Linked DNA regions of Leisingera sp. NJS204. The protein of the gene in region 2 interacts with the protein of the main gene of each other region in a pairwise test. Links are inferred from orthologs where the notes say so. Each region holds a gene or a part of one and is shown on either strand. Other genes may lie near its edges.

Evidence for each region.
Region 1: the proteins of uvrB (region 2) and uvrA interact in binary tests that used the Escherichia coli proteins (3 or more experiments, as listed by UniProt). The link is inferred for Leisingera sp. NJS204 from one-to-one orthologs.

What each region holds. Positions count from the first base shown.
Region 1 is NZ_CP035417.1:2,103,466-2,118,064, forward strand. What follows is about bases 4,390-7,766. They hold uvrA (excinuclease ABC subunit UvrA), read right to left. Parts: upstream 7,449-7,766; coding sequence 4,590-7,448; downstream 4,390-4,589. Other genes in these bases: ETW24_RS10340 (MFS transporter), read right to left, coding at 7,729-7,766. Also shown: mmsB (3-hydroxyisobutyrate dehydrogenase), read left to right, coding at 1-493; ETW24_RS10315 (Hint domain-containing protein), read left to right, coding at 704-2,275; ETW24_RS10320 (hypothetical protein), read left to right, coding at 2,374-2,727; ETW24_RS10325 (helix-turn-helix domain-containing protein), read right to left, coding at 2,744-3,514; ETW24_RS10330 (excinuclease ABC subunit A), read left to right, coding at 3,636-4,070; more of ETW24_RS10340, read right to left, coding at 7,767-8,898; ETW24_RS10350 (IS110 family transposase), read left to right, coding at 11,327-12,358; lpdA (dihydrolipoyl dehydrogenase), read right to left, coding at 13,867-14,599. UniProt on the Escherichia coli protein: The UvrABC repair system catalyzes the recognition and processing of DNA lesions. UvrA is an ATPase and a DNA-binding protein. A damage recognition complex composed of 2 UvrA and 2 UvrB subunits scans DNA for abnormalities.
Region 2 is NZ_CP035417.1:431,647-445,864, forward strand. What follows is about bases 6,414-9,409. They hold uvrB (excinuclease ABC subunit UvrB), read right to left. Parts: upstream 9,013-9,409; coding sequence 6,814-9,012; downstream 6,414-6,813. Other genes in these bases: ETW24_RS02230 (hypothetical protein), read right to left, coding at 6,414-6,528; ETW24_RS25305 (ECs_2282 family putative zinc-binding protein), read right to left, coding at 6,537-6,779; ETW24_RS02240 (MarR family winged helix-turn-helix transcriptional regulator), read right to left, coding at 9,110-9,409. Also shown: ETW24_RS02185 (glycosyl hydrolase family 28-related protein), read left to right, coding at 1-114; ETW24_RS02190 (HugZ family pyridoxamine 5'-phosphate oxidase), read right to left, coding at 111-605; ETW24_RS02195 (hypothetical protein), read right to left, coding at 633-1,292; ETW24_RS02200 (antibiotic biosynthesis monooxygenase family protein), read left to right, coding at 1,446-1,769; ETW24_RS02205 (universal stress protein), read left to right, coding at 1,877-2,284; ETW24_RS02210 (hypothetical protein), read right to left, coding at 2,295-2,909; ETW24_RS02215 (TFIIB-type zinc ribbon-containing protein), read left to right, coding at 3,075-3,338; ETW24_RS02220 (aminoacyl-tRNA deacylase), read right to left, coding at 3,396-3,863; energy-dependent translational throttle protein EttA, read left to right, coding at 4,172-5,839; more of ETW24_RS02230, read right to left, coding at 6,067-6,413; more of ETW24_RS02240, read right to left, coding at 9,410-9,550; ETW24_RS02245 (glutathione S-transferase family protein), read left to right, coding at 9,637-10,323; ETW24_RS02250 (ETC complex I subunit), read left to right, coding at 10,406-10,717; ETW24_RS02255 (DUF6880 family protein), read left to right, coding at 11,316-12,752; ETW24_RS02260 (YobI family P-loop NTPase), read left to right, coding at 12,990-14,218. UniProt on the Escherichia coli protein: The UvrABC repair system catalyzes the recognition and processing of DNA lesions. A damage recognition complex composed of 2 UvrA and 2 UvrB subunits scans DNA for abnormalities.

The DNA.
Region 1 (14,599 bases), 1.7 Mb from region 2 along the record:
CGGCGGCTCGGCTGATGCCTTTGCCGCCGCCGAACCGCTGTTTGATATCATGGGTCAAAAGGCTGTGCATTGCGGCGAGGCCGGCGCCGGTCAGGCGGCCAAGATCTGCAACAACATGATCCTCGGCGTGACGATGATTGCCACCTGCGAGGCCTTTGCGCTGGCCGACAAGCTGGGTCTTGACCGGCAGAAGATGTTCGATGTGGTCTCCACCTCCTCCGGCTACAGCTGGACCATGAACGCCTATTGCCCGGCACCGGGCGTCGGCCCGCAGTCGCCCGCCGACAACAATTACCAGCCCGGATTTGCGGCTGAGCTGATGCTGAAGGACCTGGGCCTTAGCCAGCAAGCCGCGGCCAGCGCCGACGCCGACACGCCGATGGGGGAACTGGCCATGGCGCTGTACAAGAAATTCGTCGAGGACGAAGACGGCAAAGGCATGGATTTTTCTGCCATGCTGCCGCGGTTCGAGACACGCGGCCGCGACGGCTGAGGCTTGCCTCCTCAAACGCAGGCTTTGAACAAATGACCTGTCAGGCGGCCTGTTCCGGGCCGCCTGTTGTGCCCGGCGTTTTTAAAATACCCTTAAAATTCGAGTAAACTCCAGGATTTCGGCACCAGCCCGCCACAGTTCTGTCTCAGTTCCCCAGCATTCCGGTAAGCGATCGTAAATTCTCGCACACCCGGAGGCGCGCTGTCTGTTATGGCCACGGCAACGGAACTGAACATCAACTCCTCTGCAACCGCCACCCAGATGGCAGAGGAAATCTTTGGCGACGGCGTCACGGTTGAAAGTGCCAGCTACAGCGGCGACAGCCTGTCATCGGGCATCTACACTGGCGCTGATACAACCACACCAGGCGTAGCACCTGCAGATTCCGGCGTGATCCTGTCGACAGGTTACGCCCGCGACTTTACCAACAGCGACGGCAGCACCAACACAAACGTCCGCGGCAACACCAGCACCAATACCACCGGCGCCAACAACGACGCGGATTTCAACGCCCTCGCCGGTGCCGCCACCCGCGATGCCTCGTTTCTGGAAATCGACTTCACCCCGGACGGCGACCTGCTGACCATCGACTTTGTGCTGTCCTCCGAGGAATACCCCGAGTTCGCCAATTCGCAATACAATGACGTGGTCGGTGTCTGGGTGAATGGAGTAGAGGCCCAGGTCTCCATCGGCAACGGCACCGCGTCGATCGGCAATATCAACGATGGCACCGAAAACGTCTATGTCGACAACACCGGCGACCAGTTCAACACCGAAATGGACGGGTTCACCATCACCCTGACCTTTGTCGCTCCGGTGAATGCAGGGGAGATCAACACCCTCAAGATCGGCGTCGCCGATACTGTAGACAGCAGCTATGACACCAACCTGCTGATTGCCGGCGGCTCAGTGCAGACAGCGGTGGTCGCGCAGGATGACCAGGAAGATATCGCGATCAACAAGACCCGTGTGGTGGATGTACTGGAAAACGACACCACCACCGGCGGCACGCTGACCATCACCCATATCAATGGCCAGGAAGTGTTCGCAAATGATACCGTCACCCTGGCAACCGGACAGCAGATCACTCTGAACGCCGACGGCACCTTGACCGTCGTCACCGATGGCGACCTGGAAACCGTCTATTTCAACTACACTGCAGACAACGGTCTGGGCAACTCCGACACCGGCCTGGTCGAGATCAACCAGACGGTTCCCTGCTTCCTGCGCGGCACCCTGATCCGGGTGCCCGGCGGTGAAATCCCGGTCGAGGACCTGCGCCCCGGCATGGAGGTTCTTACCTACGACAACGGCCCGCAGCCCCTGCAATGGACCGGCAGCCGCCGCATCGCCTGCACGCCCGGGACCGCTCCGATCCGCTTTGCCAAAGGCAGCTGCGGCAACAGCCGCGACCTATATGTGTCGCCGCAGCACCGGATGCTGGTTTCCGGCAGCCGCGCCGAGCTGCTGTTCGGCGAGGGTGAGGTTCTGGTCAAGGCCAAGGACCTGGTGAACGACAGCACCATCCGCCCGGCGCTGGAGATGCAGGAAGCGCAGTATGTCCACCTGCTGTTCGGCCGCCACCAGATTCTCTGGGCCGACGGCGCCCTCAGCGAAAGCTACCAGCCCGGCCCGCAAACAGCGGCAGGATTTGACGCTGGCACCTTGGCGGAAATCCGCGAATTGTTCCCGGAACTCTGCGCTGAAACCGGCCGCGGGTACGGAAATGCGGCGCGGCTGGCCCTGCGCAGCCATGAAGCGCGGGTTCTTGCCGCTGCGTAACCGGCTGCAGGCGGGCCGCCGCCGCCGGCTTTACCGCCCTCTTGGATTTTGCGCCTGGCCCGTTATGTCAATGGCGACCAGGAAAGGACCCGCCGTAAATGGTACGCCGTTATTTTGTTTCCATCATTGTTCTCGCCGCCACTTGTGCAGTGGCTATTCCGCTTGCTGCAGGCAATGGCATCGGACATGGCAAGTCGGACCAGGCAGGCTTGCACTGCCCGGCAGGCCTGGCCAAGACCTCATCGCATTGCGTGCCGCCGGACCATGCCAAGAAGTTCTACCGCCGCGGCGACCATATTCTGGATGAGTACATCTGGATCGGGTCTCCCGGCGAATGGGCACCGGACCCATTTGGCAGCTATGTTCAGGCCGGCGGCTATGTCTATCAGGTGAACCGCGAGACCCAGAAAGTGCTGCGCCTGATCGGTGCCGAGGCGGACCTGGCGAACTGACCCGCCGCACTGCCTGCTAGCGGCCGCCCATAGCGGCCATCGTCTCCCGCGTGGCCTCATCAGCCGGAAACAGCATTTCGATCCGCAGCTCCGCCATCGCCAGATCCCCTGTGCCGCCGAACTGGGTAATGGTGGAAAAGAACGACAGCACCTGCCCGCCCATCCGGTAGCGGGCCGGGATCACCGCGGGCAGCTCCCCCTCAGGTGCGCAGCCCGAGGCCGCCACCATCCGCTGCAGCCGCTCTACCGCCTGTTCCAGCACCGGATCCTCGCCGAAATGGGCCAGCTCGGTTCTAAGCCGGGCCAGGCTCAGCCGTTCAACATCCTGCAGGTTCTCCAGCACTTCCCGCAGACCGGCGTTCTCCAGCAGAGCCTCAATCAGGCTGCAGCCCGCACTGATCCCTACGCCTTCAAGCATTAGGGCCGCAGGCCGGTTCAGGCGCAATAGCCGCCAATGCCGGTCGATCATCAGCGCCGGATACGGCTCATGCGCGATCATCATCTGTTCAGCGGCCTGCTTCAGCGGCGCCAATTCCGCATCGTTCAGATTCCTCCGTGAAAACACAGGTGCCAGACCGGCAGCCGCCAGCAGCTGATTGCGCGCCCCGCCCGGCACCTGCAGTTCATCGCTTAAGCGCAGCACCATGCCGCGGCTGGGCCGCGACCTTCCGCTCTCCAGAAAGGACAGATGCCGCGCCGAGACTCCGGCCTCCAGCGCCAGCGCCATTTGGCTCATCCGCCGCAGCCCGCGCCATTTCTTCAGAACCGCGCCGAAACCTTCCGCCATGAGCTGTCTCCTTTTCCCGCAGCATAGACAGGCACAATCAGAAGTTCACTTACCTCCAAGGTAATTGTTCCGCTTCCGTGCCTGACTGCATTCTGCGCGCAGACATTATCAGGAGCTTCCAATGACCCATTCAGCTGCAATCCGCATGCTCAAAACCGTCACGATACTCGCCGCCGCCTTCGGGCTGGCTATGATACTGGCGCTGGCCACCCCGCTCGGCACTGCACTAAGCCTATTCATCGATCTCGCCTTTCTGCCGGTGGACGGCGCCCAGGCGCTTACCCCCGGCGCGGCCGCCCTGATGACCGCCATCAGCGGCGGGCTAATGTGCGGCTTCTGCGTGCTGATCTACCTGGTGACAGAGCATATCTACAGCACCAACCCGGCTCTTGGCCGCCGCCTGCTGATCCCGGCCCTGCTGGCCTGGTACGTGCCCGACAGCCTCGGCTCCCTCGCCGCCGGCGCCTGGTTCAACGTTGTGATGAACACGCTCTTCCTGCTGTTGTTCCTGGTGCCGCTGATGCTGGCCCGCCCCGCCGCCGCGCAAACTGCATGAATAATGAGGGCGAAACCGCCCCCTTTCATCTTTCCAGAAATACTCCGGGGTGAATTGGCCAAAGGCCAAGAGGGGCTGCGCCCCTCATCCCAGCTCCAGTCTTGCTCCGCTAAACGAAATGCTTTTGCGGCTAAACAGCTTAAGGACCGATGGACACTGGCAAGCCGGCAAGAAGCCGTTTCCAATATCTGGCGCAGCTTGATAAGACCCGTGCAAACTCCCGATGCACATCAAGTGTAGACGGCAATAACCGCCACTCATCAATTCTGGCGTCTATCAGCCGGTCCCCAAGTTCTTTTCCCATCACAGGGTAGGCCCGAAACCGCAGCTTCTCTGCCAATTCCCTCCATTCGTCCATTCTCCGTTGTCCCGCGATTGTTGGCTCAGTTTCTAAAACTGAGAACAACGCGCTGCACTCGCAGAGTTCTAGCGCCCAGCTAAAACACTTCGGCGCACGCTCAGCAATTGCAAATGGGACTTGCAGCATCAGCACGAACCCGACCGCAAATCCCACAACTTTCACTCCGCCGCCACCTTCCGTGCCGCCAGAATGTCCTTCAGGTACCGCCCGGTGTGGCTGCGCGGCTCATCCGCCACTGTCTCGGGGGTACCCGCCGCGACAATCTCGCCGCCGCCATCGCCGCCCTCGGGACCGATGTCGATGATCCAGTCGGAGGTCTTGACCACATCCAGATTATGCTCAATCACCACCACCGAATTGCCCTGCTCCACCAGCTCGTGCAGCACTTCCAGCAACTTCTTCACATCCTCGAAATGCAGGCCTGTTGTGGGCTCATCCAGAATGTACAGCGTCCGCCCGGTCGAGCGTTTTGACAGTTCCTTTGACAGTTTCACCCGCTGCGCCTCGCCGCCGGACAGCGTTGTCGCCTGCTGGCCCACCTTGATATAGCCCAGGCCCACCCGCATCAGCGCGTCCATCTTGTCGCGGATCGACGGCACCGCCTGAAAAAACTCCTGCGCGTCTTCCACCGTCATATCCAGCACATCGGCAATGCTCTTGCCCTTGAACTTGATCTCCAGCGTCTCGCGGTTATAGCGCGCGCCCTTGCAGGTTTCGCAGGTCACATAGACGTCGGGCAGGAAATGCATCTCGATCTTGATGACACCATCGCCCTGGCAGGCCTCGCAGCGGCCGCCCTTGACGTTGAAGGAAAAGCGCCCGGGCTTGTAGCCGCGCGTCTTGGCTTCCGGCAGACCGGCAAACCAGTCGCGGATCGGCGTAAAGGCACCGGTATAGGTCGCCGGGTTCGACCGCGGCGTGCGGCCGATCGGGCGCTGGTCGATGTCGATCACCTTGTCCAGATGCTCCAGCCCCTTGATACTTTCGCAGGGCGCCGGGGTCTGGCGCGCGCCGTTCAGCCGCATCGAGGCGGTCTTGAACAGCGTCTCAATCGTCAGCGTCGACTTGCCGCCGCCGGAGACGCCGGTCACGCAGACAAACTTGCCCAGCGGAAACTCTGCCGTCACTTCTTTCAGGTTGTTGCCGGTAGCTTTCACCACCTTGATCTTCTTCTTGTTGCCCTTGCGCCGCTTGGGCGGCACCGCAATCTCACGGGTGCCGGACAGATACTGCCCAGTGATCGAGCCGGTGTCCGCAGCAACCGCACCCGGTGTGCCGTGGCTTACAACTTCACCGCCATGCACCCCGGCGCCGGGGCCGATGTCGAACACATAATCCGCCTGACGGATCATATCCTCGTCGTGTTCCACCACAATCACCGTATTGCCCTGATCGCGCAGGTTTTTCAGGGTGCCGATCAGCCGGTCATTGTCGCGCTGGTGCAACCCGATGGAGGGTTCATCCAGCACATAGAGCACACCCGTAAGGCCGGACCCGATCTGGCTCGCCAGCCGGATCCGCTGGCTCTCGCCGCCGGACAGCGTGCCGGAGTTACGGCTCAGCGACAGATACTCCAGCCCGACATTGTTCAGGAACCCCAGCCGCTCGCGGATCTCCTTCACAATAGCACGGGCGATCTCTTGCTTCTGCTGGCTCAGATGGTTCGGCACATCCTCGATCCAGGCCAGCGCCTCGCGGATCGACAGCTGCACCACCTGACCGGCATGGACACCGGCAATCTTCACCGCCAGCGCCTCGGCGCGCAGCCGGTAACCCTCGCAATGGTGGCAATGGCGGTTGTTCTGATAACGTTCGAACTCCTCGCGGATCCAGTTGGAATCGGTCTCGCGGTAACGCCGCTCCATGTTGGGGATCACACCCTCGAACGTGCGTTCGACCTGATAAACCCGCCCGCCCTCGTCATAGCGGAACATGATCTCTTCCTCGCCGGACCCATACAGGAACACCTTCTGCACCTTCTCCGGCAGGTCCTTCCAGACAGTGTTCTTGTCGAACTGGTAATGCTTGGCGATGGCCTCGATGGTCTGCAGGAAATAGGGCGACTTGCCCTTGCGCCAGGGTGCCAGCGCCCCGTCATAGACCTTCAGGGACTGGTCCGGCACCACCAGGCGTTCGTCAAAGAACAGCTCAACCCCCAGACCATCGCATTCCGGGCAGGCCCCGAACGGCGCGTTGAAGGAAAACAGCCGCGGCTCGATCTCCGGAATGGTGAAACCGCTGACCGGGCAGGCAAAATTCTCACTGAAGGTAATCCGTTCCGGATCGCCCTCCTTGGGCGCGGTTTCCAGAATGGCAATGCCATCCGCCAGATCCAGCGCTGTGCGCAAGCTGTCTGCCAGCCGCGTCTCCATCCCCTCGCGCACCACCAGACGGTCAACCACCACGTCGATGTCATGGCGGAACTTCTTGTCCAGCGTGGGCGGCTCGTCCAGCTCATAGAACTCGCCGTCCACCTTGACCCGCTGGAAGCCCTGCTTGCGCAGCTCCAGGAATTCCTTCTTGTATTCACCCTTGCGGTCGCGGACGATCGGCGCCAGCAGATAGCCGCGGGTGCCGTCCTCCATCTCCATGATCCGGTCGACCATGTCCTGCACCTGCTGCGCCTCAATCGGCTTGCCGGTGGCCGGGGAATAGGGCGTGCCTGCGCGGGCAAACAGCAGCCGAAGATAGTCATAAATCTCGGTCACCGTGCCAACGGTTGAGCGCGGGTTCTTCGATGTCGTCTTCTGCTCAATTGAAATCGCCGGAGACAGGCCGCTGATGTGGTCCACATCCGGCTTTTCCATCATGTCCAGGAACTGGCGGGCATAGGCCGACAAGCTCTCGACATAACGGCGCTGGCCCTCGGCATAGATGGTGTCAAACGCCAGGCTGGATTTGCCCGAACCGCTAAGGCCGGTGATCACCACCAGCTCATCGCGCGGAATATCCACATCGATGCTCTTCAGATTATGCTCGCGCGCGCCGCGTACTTCGATGGATTTCAGCTCAGCCATAATGCCCCCGTGCCCGCGCCTGCCAAACCAGCGGCAAACGCCCGCCATACAAATAGGGAATGCACCGGGAAACGCCAAGCCCCAAAAGAGAACATATCACGAACAGGACAAAACTTGCTGACAGCAGCTGGCAGCAGGCTGCGCCGGCCCCGGATCAAACCGGAAAACACGCGTTTTCCGGCCCGGATTTCAACCGGAATCCGGCGCGCCGCTTGCGGCGCCATGCCCAACGGGCGCCGGCCCCCGGACCGGGGGCCGGCGACGGGCGGGAGAGGCCCCGTTACGCCATGCTGCGCCGCCGCGCTGACAGCAGACCATGCACCGCAGTTCCGCTCAGGAACAGCACCAGCAGCACAGCCATCATGCCGCCAAAGCCGCCGCCGGCCAGTGCCAGCACCATCAGCGGCGTTCCGATGGTATTGCCCAGATTGCCCATCTGCGCCATTGCACCGCTGGACTGCGCCCGCGCGGCGGCACTGCCGTTCAGCTGCGGAACGGCCGCAAAGGAGCCGCCCTGCACCAGCCCCATGGCCCCCGCCATGGCGATACAGGCGGCCGGCGCGCCGGGCATGGCCCACAGCCACAGGGCGGCGGCGGCACAGGCCAGGAACCCCAGCTGCGCCAGCCGCACCCCCGGCAGGAACCGCAGCAGATACACCCCCAGGGTCATCGACACCGCAATGCTGGCCAGCGGCATCATCCCCAGCACAAAGGCGCGCATGTCCTCGGCGATATAAGGCGGGATCACCGTCAGCACCGCTACAAAACAACAAGTGTAAAACAGCCAGCCCGCGGCCGGCGCCGAAATCCAGGGGGACCGGTAAATGGGCAGATGCAGCCCGGGCAATTCCGCCAGACGCGGCAGCGGCCCCCTTTCCGGCACCGGAACATCGCGCAAGGCAAAGCCCAGCAGCAGCGCCAGCCCCGCCATTACGCCCGCATGGGCACCAAACAGCGCCAGCAGCCCCCAGGCATCCGCCAGCGGCAGCCCGAACCAGGCCAGCAGGGTAAAGGCGACGGCAAAAAACGTGCTCCACAGGGTCATCGCCAGCCCCCGTCCCCGCTCCGAGCTCAGCTGTGCAATCAGAACCGGCCCTGCCACTACGATACCCAGATGCGACAGCCCCTCAACCACACGGGAGGCCAGGAACACCCCGAACGGCAGATGCAGCGCTTGCAGGGCAGACATCGCCGCCCCCGCCCACAGCGCCCAGATCAGCGTGCGCCGGTAGCCGAAAGCGGCGACATACAACCCCGCCACAGCCCCGAGCAGAATGCCCAAAACCCCGACCAGCGACACGGAAAAGCTGATCGCGTTTCCCGCCTGCGGGTACAGCTCGGCCATCCGGCCAAAGATCACACTGATCTTGCCGTATTGCGCAGCCGCCCCCAGGCCTGCGCCCCAGACCGCCAGGATCAGCCCCCAGCGGGAATTTCCGGATGCCGTCATGGCTGCTGCCCCTGTTGTGTCGCTTGACAAGCCTCTGGTTACCCCGGACCCGGCGCCGGGACCAGAGCCCTGCCGCCAAAGAAAAAGGCGGCCCCTCACAGGGAGCCATTCCGTACTGTATGGCACGCGTCCTGCCAGCCTGCCGACCGAGAGGTCGGCAGGTATTTGTTTTTACGCCCTGATCTTGTTTGATTTTTCCGTCATCAGGGGCGGATTGGCGGGAAGTTCGAACTTCCCGCGGTGAGCGCTCAGTTGTGCCCGCTTGATTTCGTCGTGGGCCATAGTGGCCAATATTTGAGGTACGCGAGCTCTTGACCCAGAAACGGACAAAAGGACCGAACAAGGTGAAAAGCCTGGGGAGTTCATCTTCAACGGCGCCAACGGCAAGCCATCGCGAAAGGCCGGCCACAAAAAAGGATCTGTGCCGCGTGCACGCTCCGTCCGGGTAATCCACAAGCCCTGCAAAGGACTGCCTGGGGCCCGCTTTACAGTGTCGAGCGGGCATCGCCGTCAGAAGACGCGCGACGAGAACATCGAGATCTTGTCCCTGTTGGCCAATGGCACGGGCCTTCACGGCATCCGCCGCATTCTCCGTACGCCCAGGGGCGAGACGGAGCCGGGAATGTCCAGGCTTTACAATCGCATCTTCTGGCTCGAGCGGACGCTCTTAGCCTACGAGAAAGCACAACTCGCGAAGTGGCGCTAGCGTGTCGAACGGCAGCGTATCAAAGACGGCAAGCCCTGCACCCACACGCGCATCGCCAACGACGGCATCGTCGCCGGCGTAAACCGGCAGACCAAGCTCGACCGCAAAATCACGCAGCTGAACTGCCCGGTCAGTACCGCCATTCGCTCGGGCTATGACTTCCGCTGCGATGTGGATTTCGATCCGACCATCGACCCGCTGGAGGTCATTGAGGACGCCTCCTTCGGCGTCGCCCGGGGCTCGGCCCCTCGCAAGCTGTATCGGAACTCGAAAGGCACCTTCACCGCACCAAGGCTTCACTTCCAGCGGCCGGCGGCGCGGTTCGACGAACCGGCGCTCTTCTCCGCTGCGGAGAAGCGCCTGTGCCACTTCATAGGACGGACCGCCACAGCATTCGATGCCGCCGGAGAACCTCTCTCGCCGGAGGCTTACATGGCGACCCAGGCCGCCACCGCCCGGGCCGACGAGATCGAGCACCTGCGCGATCACTGGTTCAACCTCGTGAAGCACGAACGTGACAGCCGGAACGCCTTCAATGGCGTTATGACGCGCGGCACTTATACGAAAGCGATGGGGTGGACGCCCCCCCGGCGGCATCGAATGTGCCAAGGTAGCGGGCGTTGGAGCACTGCTAGGAGGAGAGCGTCCATGAACGAGGTTAGCATCATCGGCCTGGATTTGGCTAAGAACGTATTTCAAGCACATGGTGCCGGGGTGGACGGGTCCGTTATATTCAGGCGCAAGTTGTCGCGCGTGCAGCTGCTGAAGTTCATGAGCGAGCAGCCCTCCTGCGTCGTGGCGATGGAGGCATGCGCGAGTGCCCATTATTGAGGTCGGGCAATCAGCGATCTGGGTCACGGCCTCCGTCTGATCCCGCCCGCATACGTGAAGCCGTTCGTAAAACGCCAGAAGAATGACATGGCTGATGCAGAGGCCATAGCGCAAGCAGCATCGCGTCCGGCCATGCGGTTCGCGGCCGTGAAAAGCGAGGAACAGCAGGCGGCAGCGCTGGCATATCGCACCCGCGATCTCCTTGTCCGCCAGCGCACGCAGACGATCAACGCCCTTCGCGCCGCCAATGGAAACCTTCTCGAAAGGCCGGGATTTCGCGGCCTGGGTCGGGCTCACGCCGAAACAGCATTCGAGTGGCGGCAAGGAGCGGCTCGGGCGGACGTCGAAGATGGGTCAGCGCGACATTCGAAGGTTGCTGATTGTCGGCGCTGTGGCAGTTGTGCGATGGGCGGCACGCAAAGGCGCCCCAGAGGGCTCTTGGCTCGCACGAATGTTGGCGCGCAGGCCTAAGATGCTGGTTGCGGTGGCGCTGGCCAACCGCATGGCCCGAACGGCCTGGGCGCTGATGCGCAAGGGTGAGGATTACAGAGATCCGGCGATGGCGGCCGCATAGGTCGAGTTCGCCGGCGTGTCGCCGGGAATGTGAGCAGGACGGAGGAACGTAAGGGCAAACGGTCACGAGACTGGGCCGGGAGAACCATCATTGACGCCGATGCGCCTCCGAGCGCGGGTAAGCGAACTGGACCCGATCTGCATATCTCCATAAGGGCCCGCAGCTGTTGACAGGCTGCAACTTTGAGGCCGGACACACGACTGCACCTGACCACATGCACAAACAGTCTGAAAAAAGCTTGCATTCATCGGGGCAATGGTATGGACCCCGCCGCCCTCGGGCGGCGTATCTTCGAATGGAGATTGGAGGATCATAACATGCAAATCAAAAGGATCGGCCTGGATCTGGCCAAGTACGTTTTCGAAGTTCACGCAGTGGGTACGACTGAAGAAGTGGTTTTGCGGAAGACCCTCCGGCGAGACGCTGTTGCGCATTTCTTCGCAGAATTGCCGCCCTGTATTGTTGGTATGGAAGCCTGTTGCGGATCGCATTATTGGGCACGGCTTCTGACCGATTTGGGCCACGAGGTGCGGCTGATCTCTCCACAGTTCGTGAAACCTTATGTGAAATCGAACAAAAACGATCGCAACGATGCCGAAGCGATTTGCGAGGCTGCCGGCCGGCCATCAATGCGGTTTGTCCCCCCTAAGTCGGCTGAACAGCTTGAAATCCAAGCGGTCCACCGTATCCGCCAGCGCGTGGTCGCAAACCGTACCCGGCTGGTAAACCAAGTCCGCGGTTTGCTTGGGGAACATGGTGTCGTGGTGGCGCGGGACATCACCCGCATCCGGCGTGCCCTCAGTGAAATAGTCGATAACAATCAGGGCGAATTTGGGGAGATCTTCATTGATATGTTGCGCGACATGCGTGAGGAACTGGCCGAACTCGACAGCCGTCTTGCAGGCTGCAACCGGCGGATTAAGAATCTCTTCCGCGCCAATGAGATGTGCCAGCGCATTGGTCAAATCGAAGGTGTTGGCCCGATTACAGCAACGGCATTGGTGGCAGCAGTCGGTGATAAATCCTGCTTCAAGAATGGTCGTCAATTTGCCGCGTGGCTGGGGCTCGTTCCAAAGCAACGGTCAAGCGGTGGAAAAGCACGCTTGTTCGGGATCAGCAAGCGCGGTGACCGATACCTGCGCACACTGCTGATCCACGGCGCACGAGCTGTGCTTGGAAAGGCGGCCGGGAAAACCGATCCGCGCAGCCAATGGATCGCGCGGATGCGCGAACGACGGCATCCGAATGTCGTCTCGGTGGCACTGGCTAACAAGAACGCTCGGATAGTCTGGTCGCTCTTAGCGAGAGATCAGAACTACCGCCCAGAACCCGCCATGTCGTTCGCTTGAACGGCACCTCGGAAAGTCAATAAAGGAGAGCTACCCAGAATATTACAACATCTGCCAGGAGATGGAAAAGGGTCACGCCCGTTGCTTCTCGAACCTGATGTGTGGATCGGCAAGGTCAGCACCGATGCCTTAGGGGCGATGAGGAAGAAGCAAGAGGAAATCCATCGGGGCTCGCAGCAACGAAATATCGGGCCGCCCTAAGAAGCCGGATATACATCAGCAATCGCGACCTCGAAGCCGGAACCAAACAGACCGTTGCAATCAGGCGGGGTCCATATACATCCACACAGGCGTCCCTTGCCTGTCTCAAGTGGATGATCCCCAGCAGGAAGCTCACCCTCGTTGGCAGGCGGGAGGGGCAGATGGCGCGGGTCCTGCCGCACATTTTCCGCAAGGAGATCCTTGCGGACAGGTTCGAACGGGCAGTCATTGGCTTCAAGAAAGATGTGCAGATCGACCGTATCCGCGAGAAACAGGCGGTGTTTTCGAAGAGCCTCAAGAAATGGCGCGAGATGCATCCTCACTTAAAGCCTTGGGAAGCGCTACAGACTTGGACTTCCGCGAACCTGAAGCCTGCCTACCGCACCAACCCAAACGACCAGCCGAAAAGCTCGTGGGCGGGTCCAATCCCCGCTTCGGCCGCGTTCCCGCGCATGGGGGGTCATAGCCCTATCCAGATGGCAAACGAGATCGACAAGACCGTTGGCTTCCCGATCCTGTCAGCACGCTATCGTGCCGACTATCGAGGGCTCCGGATTGACGACCCGGAACTCCGTGCCGCCATCACCCGCCGGGTCATCCACGCGACGATCCAGCCGGCCTCCACCTTCATGAACGCCATTCGCAAGCGCGTCAGCATCGTCCAGCGGGCAGGTGGCCGCAGCTCTCGCGTAGGCGCCACATACATCAACGGCGCTGCCAGCAATCCGCGCGTCCTGATCGCCCTGATGAACATATGGCGCGTGCACTGCAACTTCTTCAATTGGAGGCCCTACAAGCTGCCTCTGGAGGCGGAGGCAAAACCTGGAGAAGGCCCAGAGGCGTGCGCTGTGGAGGGGGCTCCTGATACGGCAGAAAGTGGCGAGCCGTTCAGGCGCATATCGCTGTGCCGGGGAGAGACAAGGCGATCCTTGTGCCGAAGAGGCGTGCCAGCAAGGCCGTCCGCACCACTCCGGCGATGCGGACGGGTGTCCATCAGCCGTCGCAACCAAAGGGCTCGCAGCAGGAAGCAGACAGTGTCGAAAAGGCGGAGGCCTCCGGCGGAGCCTTCAAGAAGAAGCGAGACCGTCGGCGGGACGATCGCTCTCACCTGCCCAACCTCTTCAGGATTCTCTATCAACCGTGGCGGTCCCACGGCACGCCAATGTCGGCAAAACTTCAAGGTCGCTAAAGGCCCGAAAGGAAAAACGGGCGGCAGTTTCCTGCCGCCCGTGTCCTACAACTCGGAATGGCTCCGCCTCACAGGCCGCCTTTCCAATTTCCGCTCCACAGGCAACTTGCCAGGCAGCTTACATATGGATCACCCGGTCATAGGCATCGAGCACCGATTCATGCATCATCTCGGACAGCGTCGGATGCGGGAAGACGGTGTTCATCAGGTCTTCCTCGGTGGTTTCCAACTGGCGGCCCACCACGTAGCCCTGGATCAGCTCGGTCACTTCCGCACCGACCATATGGGCGCCCAGCAGCTCACCTGTTTTGGCGTCAAAGATGGTCTTCACCATGCCTTCAGCCTCTCCCAGCGCAATCGCCTTGCCGTTGCCGATGAAGGGGAAGCGGCCGACCTTGATGTCATAACCCAGTTCCTTGGCCTTCGCTTCGGTATAACCGACCGAAGCCACCTGCGGCTGGCAGTAGGTGCAGCCGGCAATGCTTTCGGGCTTTACGGCATGCGCGTGTTTGCCCGCGATCAGCTCGGCCACCATGACACCCTCGTGCGACGCCTTATGCGCCAGCCAGGGCGCGCCGGCGATATCGCCAATCGCGTAAAGACCATCCACCCCGGTGCGGCAGTATTCATCCGTCACCACATGGGTGCGGTCGACCTTGACGCCCAGCTCTTCCAGCCCCAGGCCTTCGACGTTGCCGACGATGCCCACGGCAGAGATCACGGTGTCGAACTCCTGCTTTTCAACCTTGCCGCCAACCTCGATATGGGCCGTCACTTTACCCTTACCGCGGTCCAGCTGCTTGACCATGGCTTTCTCCATGATCTTCATGCCCTGTTTGACAAAGGCCTTC
Region 2 (14,218 bases):
TACATTGTGCCGTATACCGAAGCGCAGCAAGGCCCGGAAAACGACGAGATCCGGCTGCGCTGGGGTGAAGCCGTCAAGGGCGAAGTTCAGGTCATCATGCGGATGGACAGCTAACCAGTGCCGCCGGAGTGCTGAAGATCGGTGGCGGCAAGGCGGAAGGCCTTGCCAAAGCCGGCGTTCAGATGCGCCCCCGTCACAGTAAACCGCACAAAGGTGAAATCAGCCAGTTGCAGATACAGCTTGGCCTTCGGCTGGCGGCGCAGGTAATGCGCGGCCAGCACTTCATGCTCCGGGTCCTGGCGGCTGAGAAAACGCGCCCGGCACATCAGGCTCAGGCGCGGATGGGCCAGCGGATCGCCTTTGCCTCCCGGCTCTCCGACCAGCAGCGAACAGGCCGGCCGCTGAAGCAGTGCAGCCGTGTGCAGCGCCAGGCCGGAGATCAGGCTGACAGGATCCCCCTGCGGATCCAGTCCGAAAGCCACCCGTGTGACCAGCGGGCTGCCATCCTCCAGCAGCACGCCAAGGGCGGCAAAGCGGGCGCTTGCCATCAGGCTTTGGGCCAAAGCGCGGGCGTCGTCATCTGCGGGTCGGACCGGGTCGGGCATCGTCATTTCTGGTTTCCTTTAAAGGCTTCAGAACCTTTGCCACACCCCCATCTCCAGACCAAGGCTGCGCTGGCCTGTGTTGCGGTATTCCAGCCCCAGGATCAGCTCGCGGCTGCCGACCAGCGGATAGCGCAGGGCCGGGGTCAGCGCATAGGAAAACCGGCCGCCGCCCGGTTTGGACGTCTCGACCTGCAGCATTGGTGCGACTTTTCCGGGCCGGTTCAGACCGATGGTGGCGTCCAGTTTCCAGGCCGCATCAAATCCGCTGTTGCGCAGCTCGTATGCGGCATCGACCGCCAGCCAGCCGGTGCTTTGGCCGGTCTCAAAACTGCGCCCGTAAGACAGTGTTGTCTTTTGCATCATTTGCCAAAGACCCCGGTAATGATTGCCGCCGACCCCTGTCTCAACCGCCAGCCGGAAACGGGGACCGGCGTGCAGCTGCGATCGGGCAAACATCAGCGCGTGGCCGGAGCCAGCCGAGCTTTGGTTCAGGTCAATGCCGAGGGTTAGCTTGGAGGTAATGCCAAATGCGCCATAATAGCTCAGCTCTTGGGCGCCTTCATCACCGGTTTGCCGGTAGGTGGCGCTGGCAGACGCAAACCCCCTGCCTGGCTTCTCCAGCCATGCGCCGCCAGCCACCGGCTGGGCCAGCGTCAGGGCAAGGCAAACGGCACAGGCAGGTTTCATCCCAAAACCCTCAGAACACTGCGGTAAGAGTTTCGATTTATGGTTAAGGTTGTATTAAATTTTTACTTTACACGAAATGATTGCCGTCTCAAAAAAGGTGGTGCGCTTCATGCGCGAACGGGCGTAGGCTGGAGGAATTCAACGGAGGGGCCAATGCCGAAAATAGCAAAAACCGCTGATATCCAAACCGTTATCACCACATTTGAGATGACGCCGGGGACCTGTCAGGACCTTTTGGAGGCGCTGCAGGATGCCTACGCGGACTTCATCTCGAAACAGCCCGGCTTTGTTGCCGCTGGACTGCATGTGAATGACGCGCAGACCCGTATCGCCAATTACTCGCAATGGCGCCGCCGCGAGGATTTCATGGCAATGCTGCGCAGTCCCGAAATGCGCGAGCGCAACCGCAAGATCAATGAACTGTGCCGCAGTTTTGAGCCGGTGATGTATGACGTGGCAGAGGTGTTCGGCACCTAAGCTTTTGCCAGTTCCACCCAAAACGGCGCCTGCTTTGACCCCGGTCATGGCGGGATGCCACCGGCAGGGCTATCATTGACAGGAACATCAACCGACGGAGGTTTGCTATGTACCACAATGTCCTGGTGCCGATTTCATTCGATCCCGAACGGGGCGTGACCGGGCCGCTGAAAGTGGCGCGGCTGCTGTCCGCCCCCGGCGCCAACGTGACGCTGCTGCATGTGATCGAGCAGGTCCCGGCCTATGCGATTTCCTACATTCCGGCAGATTTTATGGACGGCACCCGCAGCGCGCTGCAGGCCGAGCTGGACGGGCTGGCCAAGACCCTGCCCAATGCCCGCGGAGAACTGGTTGAGGGCCATTCCGGCCGCACCATTCTGGACTGGGCCGAGCAGAACCAGCCGGACCTGATCATCCTCGCCTCGCACCGCCCGTCAATGCAGGATCTGCTGTGGGGATCGACCTCGGGCCATGTGGTGCGCCACGCTGCTTGTGCGGTGCATGTGGTGCGCTGACGCCGCCCCGTCAGGCCGGGACCGCCGCCTTTAGCAACCTCCAGGCCAGCCGGATCGCCGCCCCCGGCAGCATGGCTGAGCGCAGCAGCACCTTGTTGGAATTCACCGCTTCGGCGATACGGGCATAGTGCACCTGCTTGTCCGCAGGCGAGCGCAGCAGGATGGTTTCGGCCTGCTGCATCGCCCGCTCGGTCTGCCGCTTGATCTGCGGCACAGCAGCTGGTTTTACCGCACGGTACAGATTCAATCCCTTGCGCTTTGGCTTTTGCGCCGGGTCCAGATTGCTGTTGACCGCCTGGGTCAGCGTGTCCTGCACCAGGACCAGCGCTTTGGTTGCTTCGGCATAGGCATGGTTGCCGCCCAGCTGCTGAACCGCCAGTTTATAGGTGTGGCGGTAGCAGTCGTATTTGTAGACCTTCGGCAAGGTCCCGCAGCGGTCAAAACCGCGCGTCAATGTGGTGACAACGCTTTTTGTCGCCCGCGAGCTCAGCCCGCTGCGCTGGCCGCCGCCGCCGCTGCTTGCGCCGCTGTCCCGGCTGCCGCCGCCGCCGCCTTCGCCGCCAAAGGCAGGGGTGCTGGCGAGGATCAGGGTCAGAACTCCGGCCTGAATGGTTTTGCTGCTCAAGTGTGCCTCCGCGGTTTTTGCTGTGATTTTTGGTCAGCTTACCACGGGTCAGCCCCGTGTGAATGGGCGGAATCCCGCAATTATCGCGAATTTACGGCACTGTTGTCTTGTGCCGGGCTGCGGCGCTGCCCACCTGAGTTGCTGGAGTTGTGTAAGGAGACGCAGATGCAGTGCCCGATTGACGGAACCCAGCTGGTCATGAGCGACCGCGCCGGGGTGGAAATTGATTATTGCCCGAAATGCCGCGGCGTGTGGCTGGACCGGGGCGAGCTGGACAAGATCATCGAGCGCTCCGCCCAGCCAGTGCAGACCGCCCCGCAGCAGCCGCAGCGGAATGACGACCGGGGCGGCGATTATGATCCGCGCTACGGCAAGAAACCCTATAAGAAGAAAAAGAAGAATCTTCTGGAAGATCTGTTCGACTTCTGACCCGCATCAGGCGCCGCCCCGGTGACGCGGGGGCGGCAGGCCATTGGCTCAGGGGCGCTAATGCATGGTGCAGAAGGATCCGTGTTTGGCATCCTTCATCAGAGTGTCGAAATCATCCCCTTTCATTTCCACCAATGTCTTGTGGTCGCCGGCCTCGAACCAGACTTTGTCCAGGCCGCTGAGGCTGTCGTCAATGACCGTCGGCACATGATAGGCTTGGCCCACGCAGGGGGCAGCGCCAGGGTCGCAATCGTCAAAGACCTGGTTCAGCTCATATTCCGGCGCCAGGCCAAGACGGCGGTCCATCATTGATTGCAGCGCGTGCAGATCAACCGTCTGATTGGAGGGCACCACGGCAAGCACCGGGCCTTCCTCCATGTGGATAAGCACCGATTTTGCCAGATGGTCCCCCGGCACATGGGCGCTTTCGGCGCATTCGGCGGACGTGGCGGTATAGGGATGGCGGACCGTGCCGAACGGCAGGCCTTGTGCCTCCAGATGATGTTTCAGGCGTGAGGCGATCATCAAAGGGTCCTCCTGTGTTAGGAAAGGCCCCCCGGCCGCTGTGGCGCAGGTCTGGAATGCCGCCAGTGGGTTTGCGATCCTGGAATGGGCGGCATCGTCAGGTCTGGGCGCAGCCAGCGGCAAGCCGGGGCGCCCCGAAGTTTCCGGTGCCATCCAGTCTGCGGCAGGAGGGGTGAGTCGGGCAAGAGGCAGGTGTTCCCTCCCCGGCGCGCACGCTGGTTCCTGCCCTCTGCATCCCTCATTGCCCCGCCGCCGCCCATCCGCTATCACACCAGCCAGCTAGAATTCCCCCATCATGGAGCAGTCACATGGCCGCCTATCAGTACGTCTACCACATGCAGGGTGTCTCCAAGACCTACCCCGGTGGCAAGAAATGCTTTGAAAACATCCACCTGTCCTTTCTCCCCGGTGTGAAAATCGGTGTGGTCGGCGTCAACGGCGCCGGTAAGTCCACCCTGATGAAGATCATGGCCGGTCTTGATACCGATTTCACCGGTGAAGCCTGGTCTGCCGAAGGTGCCAAAGTCGGCTATCTGCCGCAGGAGCCGAAGCTGGACGAGAGCCTGACTGTGCGGGAAAACGTCATGCTGGGCGTCAAGGCCAAGAAGGACAAGGTCGACCGCTTCAATCAGATCGCGGTCGAAATGGCCGAGAACTACACCGACGAGCTGATGGAAGAGATGACCGCGCTGCAAGACAGCATTGATGCGGAAAACCTCTGGGATCTGGACAGCCAGATCGACATCTCGATGGAGGCGCTCCGCTGCCCGCCGGATGATGCCGAGATTGCCAACCTGTCGGGCGGTGAACGCCGCCGCGTAGCCCTGTGCAAGCTGCTGCTGGAAGCGCCGGAAATGCTGCTGCTCGATGAGCCGACCAACCACCTGGACGCCGAGACCATCGCCTGGCTGCAGCAGCACCTGATCGACTACAAGGGCACCATCCTCTGCGTCACCCACGACCGCTATTTTCTGGACGATATCACCAGCTGGATCCTGGAACTGGACCGCGGCCGCGGCATTCCCTACGAGGGCAATTATTCTGCCTGGCTGGAGCAAAAGGCCAAACGCCTGCAGCAGGAAGCGCGCGAAGACAAATCCAAGCAGAAGACGCTGGAGCGCGAGCTGGAATGGATGCGTCAGGGCGCCAAGGCGCGTCAGGCGAAATCCAAAGCCCGGATCAACGCCTATAACGATCTGGCCGGCCAGTCCGAGCGTGAAAAGCTGACCCGCGCCCAGATCGTCATTCCCAACGGCCCGCGTCTGGGATCCAAGGTGATCGACGTCGAAGGCATCTCCAAACACTACGGCGACAAGCAGCTGGTGGAGGGCCTGTCCTTTGATCTGCCCCCCGGCGGCATTGTCGGTGTGATCGGCCCCAACGGCGCCGGTAAATCAACACTGTTCCGTATGCTGACCGGCCAGGAGCAGCCCGATGCGGGCACCGTCACTTATGGTGACACCGTGAAGCTGTCCTATGTCGATCAATCGCGCGATGACCTGAAAGACAATGAAACCGTCTGGGAAGCGATTTCCGGCGGCTCCGAGATCATCCAGCTGGGCGATGCGCAGGTCAATTCCCGCGCCTATTGCTCTTCGTTCAACTTCAAAGGCGGCGATCAGCAGAAACCGCTGAATCTGCTGTCGGGCGGTGAACGCAACCGGGTCCATATGGCGCGGCTGCTGAAAGAGGGCGGCAACGTGCTGCTGCTCGACGAGCCGACCAACGACCTGGACGTGGAAACGCTGCGGGCACTGGAAGACGCGCTGGTCGATTTCGCCGGCTGCGCTGTGGTGATCTCGCACGACCGTTTCTTCCTCGACCGGATCTGCACCCATATGCTGGCGTTTGAAGGCGACGCGCATGTGGAGTGGTTCGAAGGCAACTTCGAGGACTACGAGGAAGACAAGAAACGCCGTCTGGGAGCCGACGCGCTGGAGCCCAAGCGCCTGAAGCACAAGAAGTTTGTGCGGTGATATGCGCGAACGGGGCGGCCAATTGGCCGCCCTTATTCGTTGTGGCTAAAGCAAGTGGTAAGCCGGGGTGCGCGCAGGTTTCTGGTGTCTGCCAGCCTGCGCCTAAAGAGCAGGTCGGGCAAGGGCGCGCGCGGCGGCGTGCGTGGCACGCCTTTGGCGTGACGGCGGGCGCGAACGCCCTTCCTCTGGATGGGATGCTGGTTTATTGTATAAATGGCACACTGCAACTAGATCGTTATTTCAATGCGGTTCTCACGATCCTTGCCGGAAGGATCATCCCAGCGAATTCTAAGCCACTCTTTTGGGTTAGATTGCATGTGAACAAATGCGGCTAATTCAACACTTTGCCCCTTCTCCAATTTGGACATCGGAAATTTCCGGCTGGCTGAATTTTCCTGAATGATGCTGTTTTGCTCATCCAGTACAAGTCGGACGTTTAAAGCAGGGGCAGGGCCAGTATTGAAGACGCGCAGCTTCCAGGAGGATTTATCAACTTTGTTCAGACGCGCAGACACTGCTGCGGTTTTTTCCCTTTTTGCTTCATTTTGTGCAGTTTGTATTTGAATGCGAACGAGTTCGACCTCTCTGTCAGTAAGCCGACTTTGAGACCTGTTGGCTCTTTTCGTTTCAATGTATGCAAGTAGCGATATAAGGAAAGCTAAACCTGCAACAAATTCGGAAATTTCCATGGGTTTACCTATTTGAAAATTTTCCTAAAGTCCGTTCGAATGTCCGCAACTATTTCTTTCTTCATGCCCTCGACGGCACGCGAAATCGTGTCTTGATTTTGATCCATGATATCTTCGTGCGTAAACTCCATCCCGCAGGACGTGCATTCATACGTACGCTCAGTTTCGGTTAGGTCATTGTCAAAAGAGAATTCGTCGGACCCGCAAGTTGGACAAAGCATTGCAATGCTTCGGGAATAATCGTTTTTCATTGAGCTCAAATCTCCTTGGTCGATTAACTTAGTGTCACGAAAATTTCTTCTGCGATTTCCCCCGGTACGCCCTTGTCCCAGCCTTGCCCGCGGTTGAACGCCCACGCGACTTGACCGCCGCTTCGGATGCCGCCTCCACCGCCGATTGCCGGGCCAGCGGGTCGTCGGAGATCGCCAGATCCACTGCCTCCAGCCGTTTCACTTCGTCGCGCAGGCGGGCGGCTTCTTCGAACTCCAGGTTCTCGGCGGCCTTGCGCATCTGGTCGCGCAAGCCGTTCAGATGCGCCTCCAGATTGGCGCCGTGCATCGGCTTGTCGATCTGGGCGGTGACGCGGCTCATGTCGGTGTCGCCGGCATAAAGCCCGGCCAGCACGTCCTCGACGTTTTTCTTGACGGTCTCAGGCGTGATACCGTGCTCGGTGTTATAGGCGATCTGCTTGTCGCGGCGGCGGTCGGTTTCGCCCAGGGCGCGCTCCATCGAGCCGGTGATGCGGTCGGCGTACATGATGACGCGGCCGTCGGCGTTGCGGGCGGCGCGGCCGATGGTCTGGATCAGCGAGGTTTCAGACCGCAGAAAGCCCTCCTTGTCGGCGTCCAGAATGGCGACCAGCCCGCATTCGGGAATATCAAGCCCCTCGCGCAGCAGGTTGATGCCGATCAGCACGTCAAAGGCGCCAAGGCGCAAATCACGCAGGATTTCAATGCGTTCCAGCGTGTCGATGTCGGAATGCATGTAGCGGACCTTGATCCCCTGTTCGTGCAGGTATTCGGTCAGATCCTCGGCCATGCGTTTGGTCAGCGTGGTCACAAGCGTGCGGAACCCGTCAGCAGTGACGCGGCGCACCTCGTCCAGCAGATCGTCCACCTGCATGTCGACGGGGCGGATTTCAACCTGCGGATCCAGCAGGCCGGTGGGGCGGATCACCTGTTCGGCAAAGACACCGCTGGACTGTTCCAGCTCCCATTTCGACGGGGTGGCAGAGACAAACACCGATTGCGGGCGCATGGCGTCCCATTCCTCAAACTTCAGCGGGCGGTTGTCCATGCACGACGGCAGGCGGAAGCCGTGTTCGGCCAATGTCATCTTGCGCCGGTGGTCGCCCTTGTACATGCCGCCGATCTGCGGCACCGAGACATGGCTTTCGTCGGCAAAGACGATGGCGTTGTCGGGGATGAATTCAAATAGGGTGGGGGGCGGCTCACCCGGTGCGCGGCCGGTCAGATAGCGGGAGTAGTTCTCGATCCCGTTGCAGTGGCCTGTCGCCTCGAGCATTTCGATATCAAAGTTGCAGCGCTGTTCCAGCCGCTGGGCCTCCAGCAGCTTGCCCTCGCCGAGCAGGTTTTCCAGCCGCATCTTCAGCTCATTCTTGATCGAGATCACGGCCTGGTTCAGCGTCGGTTTCGGCGTCACGTAGTGGGAGTTCGCATAGATGCGGATCTGGTCGAAGCTGCCGGTCTTTTCGCCGGTCAGCGGGTCGAATTCGGTGATCGCTTCCAGCTCCTCGCCGAAGAAAGAGAGCTTCCAGGCGCGGTCTTCGAGGTGGGCCGGGAAGATTTCCAGCGTGTCGCCGCGCACCCGGAATGAGCCGCGCTGGAAGGCCTGGTCGTTGCGCTTGTACTGCTGGGCGACCAGATCGGCCATGATCTGGCGCTGGTCGTAGATTTCGCCCGCTTTCAGGTCCTGGGTCATCGCCGAGTAGGTCTCAACCGAGCCGATGCCGTAGATGCAGGAGACAGACGCGATGATGATCACGTCATCGCGTTCCAACAGGGCGCGGGTGGCGGAGTGGCGCATCCGGTCGATCTGCTCGTTAATCTGGCTTTCCTTCTCGATGTAGGTATCCGAGCGGGGAACATAGGCTTCGGGCTGGTAGTAGTCATAGAAGGAGACGAAGTATTCGACCGAGTTTTCCGGGAAAAAGCCCTTGAATTCGCCATACAATTGCGCGGCGAGGGTTTTGTTCGGGGCGAGGATGATGGCGGGACGCTGGGTCTCCTCGATCACCTTGGCCATGGTGAAGGTCTTGCCGGTGCCGGTGGCGCCCAGCAGCACCTGGTTGCGCTCGCCGTCCAGCACGCCCTCGGACAGTTCGCGGATCGCAGTGGGCTGGTCGCCGGCGGGCTGAAACGGGGTATGCATCACAAACCGCTTGCCGCCTTCCAGCTTGGGCCGCTGCTGCGGCGCGCGCTGGGTCATCATCGGCATGGTCTTATCGGAATGGGCATAGGGCATCAGGCGACTCCGTTGGCGGCTGGCGCTGATTTTGGTCTGTTTTTGTTCCGGTGCAAGGGGGCAGGGCGGGGTTTCGCCGGAATGCAGCCTGTTTTTGTCAGCTGCGCGCAGGACGATGGAATTTGCCAAGCAGTTCCGCCAGCCGCCGTGCTTCGCCCGGGCTGAAACGGCTGCCGACGGCCTGCTGCATGGCATCGGCGTAAACCGCCCAGATGCGGGCGCGCATGGCGGCGCCGTCCGGCGTGATCACCAGTGTCTGGCCGCGCCCGTCGCCGTTGCAGGTCTGGCGTTCCAGCAGGCCCGCCTTGGCCAGCCGCTCCGCCAGGCGCGAGACGCCGTATTGCGGCAGCAGCAGTTTTTCCTGCAGCTCAAAAGGGCGCAGACCGGTGCCGCCGGCGCACTCAAGCTCCCACAGCAGATCGTACCAGTCCAGGCCCGGCAGGCCCGCCTGTTTCAATGCGGCCTCCACTGTGGCGAGGATGGATTTATGGGCGCGGGCCAGCGGCAGCCAGATGCGGAACGGGTCAGGTGTTTCCATACGGGAAATTTAAATGCATGTGCATTGATATGCAAGAGCGGACCACCCATCTGATGTGCATGCAATTGCATTTAAGTGAGGATCCCATGACTGACTTGCATCTGATCAGCCACCATCTGTGCCCCTATGTGCAACGCGCAGTGATTGTGCTGCGTGAAAAAGCCATCCCGCACCGGCGCACCTATATCGATCTGGCGGACAAGCCCGAATGGTTCCGATCGCTGTCGCCGCTGGGCCGGGTGCCGGTGCTGGAAACCGGCGGGCGGGTGTTGTTTGAAAGCCAGGTGATTGCCGAATACCTGGATGAAGCCACGCCCGGCAGCCTGCATCCCGCCGATCCGCTGGAGCGGGCGCGGCACCGGGCCTGGATCGCATTCGGCTCCGAGACGCTGGCGGCCATCGGCAAACTGTACAGTGCCGCGGATGAGGCGGCATTTGCCGCGGCTGCCAGAGATCTGCGCATCCGGCTTGCGCGGATTGCGCCGGAGGTGGAGGGGCCTTTCTTTGCCGGAGAAACATTCCGCCTGGTGGATGGCGTCTGGGGTACCATCTTCCGGTATTTTGAGACATTTGAGGCCATTGGGGATTTCGGACTGATGCCGGAGGCCGCGCATATGGCAGCGTGGCGGGCTGCTGTCATGGCGCGGCCCTCGGTGCAAGAGGCGCCGCCGCAGGGGTATCCGGCCCGGCTGATGGAATTCCTGTGCGCGCGGCAATCCCATCTGGGCGGGCTGGCGTGGGCGGCCTGTGGCACGGCAGCAAACCCCGGCTAATCCTGTGCAAATGGCACCTTGCCGCAGCGCCGTATCCGGCGCATAAAAGCGCTGGACGAAGACTCGAAGCGGGAGACAGCCCATGCAAGCGCGGATTTACCGGCCGGCACGCAATGCCATGACCTCGGGCATGGCCAAGACGCGGAAATGGGTGCTGGAATATGCGCCTGCCTCGGCCCGTGAAGTGGATCCGCTGATGGGCTGGACCTCCTCCGGCGACACCCAGAGCCAGGTCAAATTGCGGTTCGAGAGCAAGGAGGCGGCACTGGAATATGCCAAGGACCACGGCATCGAAGTGCAGGTGGCCGAGCCCAAGGAACGCAAGCCCAACATCCGCCCGGGCGGCTATGGCGACAACTTCGCCACCAACCGCCGCAGGCCCTGGACACACTGAAGATGTTGTAAATCTTCCACGAGTTCCCACCGTTTCGGCACGAGTTCTCACCAGGATCTACATATAGGGCGCCCAGCGGGCGCCTTTTTTATATCTGGGTTGGAGTATTGTTGCGGAGGCCGAATGCATTGCGGAAACAGAGAACAGGCTCCTTCGTTTTTCTGTGCATGCATATTCGGGGGCTGGGTAACTTCATGCCTGGCGATTGGGGCAGCAGCCGCTTTCTGCAGCAGTGAAAAGATAGAGTTTTGCATCAACCTGCTCAAAGGCGGCAGTCAGTCCAATTTTGCCGTTGAGTTGAAATGCTTGGCGCCGATCGTTGCATGTGCGGGCTTTTCCAAGCCTTCCGGCAAAAGCGGACCTTCAGCCGGGCACGAGCACTTCTTCTGATATCGCCAGTTGGAGCAGGGTCAGCAAGGCGCAGGAAGCTGCCGCTGCAAAGTTGCGAACCGTCTTCGCCCTTCAGAACCTGGTCGGTCCAGACCTGCCGTTCGATAGTCTCGGGCAGCTTCCTGGAAGCGGCCATTGGTGCTTGCCGCAGCAAGACCTGTACGACATTGTCCGCGGCAATCATTGCAATGGAGCCCGGCGCCTCACCATGTCCAAGAAAACCCTGAACCAAGCCAACCTTGAAAAGCTGGGCGCGGAGAAGCTCGCCGCACTGGTCATGGATCTTGTCCAGGGAAGCGCCGCTTTGCAGCGCCGCGCGAGGATGGAGCTCAGCGCCGCCCAGGGTCCCAGGGAAGTGGCTGCCGATCTCCGCAAACGCTTCGCCTCTCTGCGCCGCGCGACCAGCTTCGTCGATTGGCGCAAGCAAAGGGCGCTGGTCAAGGATCTGGAGGGGCTCTTGGCAATGATCGAAAACACCATCGCCCCGCATGACCCGAACGAAGCGTTCGAACTGCTCTGGTCTTTCCTGCACCTGGCCCCCTCGGTCCACGAGCGCACGGATGACAGTAACGGCGCGATTGGCGGCGTCATGAGTGAGGCGGTGGACCTGATCGCGAAACTATCGCCCACTGTTTCCCAGGACCGCACCACCCTGGCGGAACGCGTTCTCGACGCTGTCGCAGATGCGGGCTACGGCGAGTTCGACGGGATTATCCCCGCGACGGCGGAGGCGCTGGGGCAGGAGGGGCTCGAGCATCTCAAGCAGATCACGCAAGTATGGGCGGACGCTCCGCCGACAGAGCAGGAACTCGAGCAATACCGGGGCTACGGCCTCATGTCTTCTGCCGAAGACAGCGTGCGGCGCAACAAGCAGGTGACGCGGTCGATCATCCTTGCAGATGTGGCGGACGCCCAGGGGGATGTCGATGCCTACATGGCACGCTATTCCGAAGAACAGCTGACCTATGGCACCATCGCCCCCGACGTCGCGCGCAGATTGCTGGATGCGGGGCGCGTTGACGAGGCGTTCGACATCGTCACCCGTGCCCGCACCGCCGAGGACGGCAAGTCTATCCGGATGTTCCGTTACGATCTCGACGCGGTCTATGAAGAATGCCTCGAAAAACAGGGCAAGACGGAGGAGTTGATGGCGCATCTGCGGAGGACCTTCGAGCAGACCCTCAGCGCGCCCTGCCTTCGAAAGTACCTGAAATTGCTTCCCGATTTCGACGACATCGAGGCAGAAGAGGCTGCCCTGGACTTTGCCGAGGCCTATCCGCATCTGGGTGCGGCGATCAGTTTTCTGGTGAATTGGCCATCTTTCGGCCGCGCGGCGCGGATCGTGGTGGCGCGGGCCGAGGAACTGAACGGAGATTCCTATCACACCCTCACGAGCGCGGCAGACGCTCTCGAGGCCGAGCATCCGCTCGCCGCCACACTGATGCGCCGTGCTATGGTGTTGGACACGCTGACCGGCGGAAAATCCACGCGCTACCGCCACGCGGCGCGCCATCTGGCCGAATGCCGGTCCTGCGATGCCATCATAACAGATTATGGTGACCACCCCTCCCACCCGCAGTTCCTCGAGATGCTCAGGAAGGAACACGGTCGAAAACATGGGTTTTGGCGCTTGGTCAATTCGTGAATCCGGCCCAAAGCGGCCGCTCGTTCAAACTCCCATCGCCGCAGCGCTGCTAAGCGCGGAGCAGACGTTGAAACACGGGTAACGTTCGTGGGCATCCGATGTGATCCTTGCAAGCTGGTGCTTGTTCATTGACCGAACCGCTCAGTCGAACTTCAAAATCCGTTGTGGCTTCCCAGCATACCTGTCAGAGTTGATTAATATCCTTGAACACACCAAATTGTACGAGACAAGATCGCAGTGAAATTTTTTAGATGGCTTCGCGGCGTGTCCTTTAAGCGCCTGTTTGGAATGGATGGCTCAACAGAGGCGCGGGCAAAGTTTGTTGACCTTGCGCCTACTAGCAAAGCCGACGAAGATGGCATTTACGCAGAGGCGCTTGAATTCGCTACCACCAACCCCGATGTTTCGAATATCGCTCTGACAGGCCCGTACGGTTCAGGGAAAAGTAGTGTAATCAAGTCCTTCCTTCGTACTTATAGGGGAAACGCACTCCAAATCTCGCTGGCGGCATTCCTCCCTGAAGCGGATGGAATGGGTGGGTCAAATGGCAAGACAAACAAGCAAGAAATCGAAAGGAGCATTCTCCAACAAATGCTGTATGGCGCTAGCGCCAACAATCTTCCTCTTTCCAGATTCAAAAGAATTCAATCGCCAAAATGGTGGGCCGGAGGCGTCTCATTGTTGATCGTCCTTGGCGGCATCGCACTTTGGTATCTCTTCCAGAACAGAGAGGACATAATTTCAGGTGAATTTTTCACCCCGTTTGACCGCTCAAATTGGTTCAACCTGGGAGTGTTCGCGTTCGGGTTCGTGTTTCTGTGGCGTTCCTTGCACCACATTTATCTTAAAAGCTTTGGCATGTCGCTCAAGGGTGTTTCCCTCAAGGACGTCGAGATCGCACCAGAATCGGCTGAGGAAGAGTCGATCCTGAATAGGCATTTAGACGAAATCATCTATTTTTTTCAGTCCACGTCATATGACCTTGTGGTTGTCGAAGACTTAGATCGGTTTGAAAATCCCGATATCTTTGTGACATTGCGCGAGATCAACGGCCTAATAAATGCCAATGCCGGTGTGAAGCAACAAGTTCGCTTCCTTTACGCACTTCGCGACGACATGTTTGCCAATACAGATCGGACAAAGTTCTTTGAGTTCATTGTTCCAATCGTACCCATTATCAACCATTCGAACTCTATCGACAAAGTTCTGGAACAGGGGCAGCGGCTGTCTCTTGACGAGCGGCTTAACGCTCAGTTCTTGAGGGACGTTTCCCGGTATCTCAATGACCTTCGGCTAATCCGAAATATCTTTAATGAATACGCAATTTACGTTGCGAATCTTGAGGCCGATGAAGAGGAAGTTCTGAACCCCAACAAGCTTCTTGCAGTTCTGATTTACAAGAATGTTTTGCCACGGGATTTTGAAGAGCTACACCAGCAGAAGGGTGTTCTCTCAGCATTACTTGC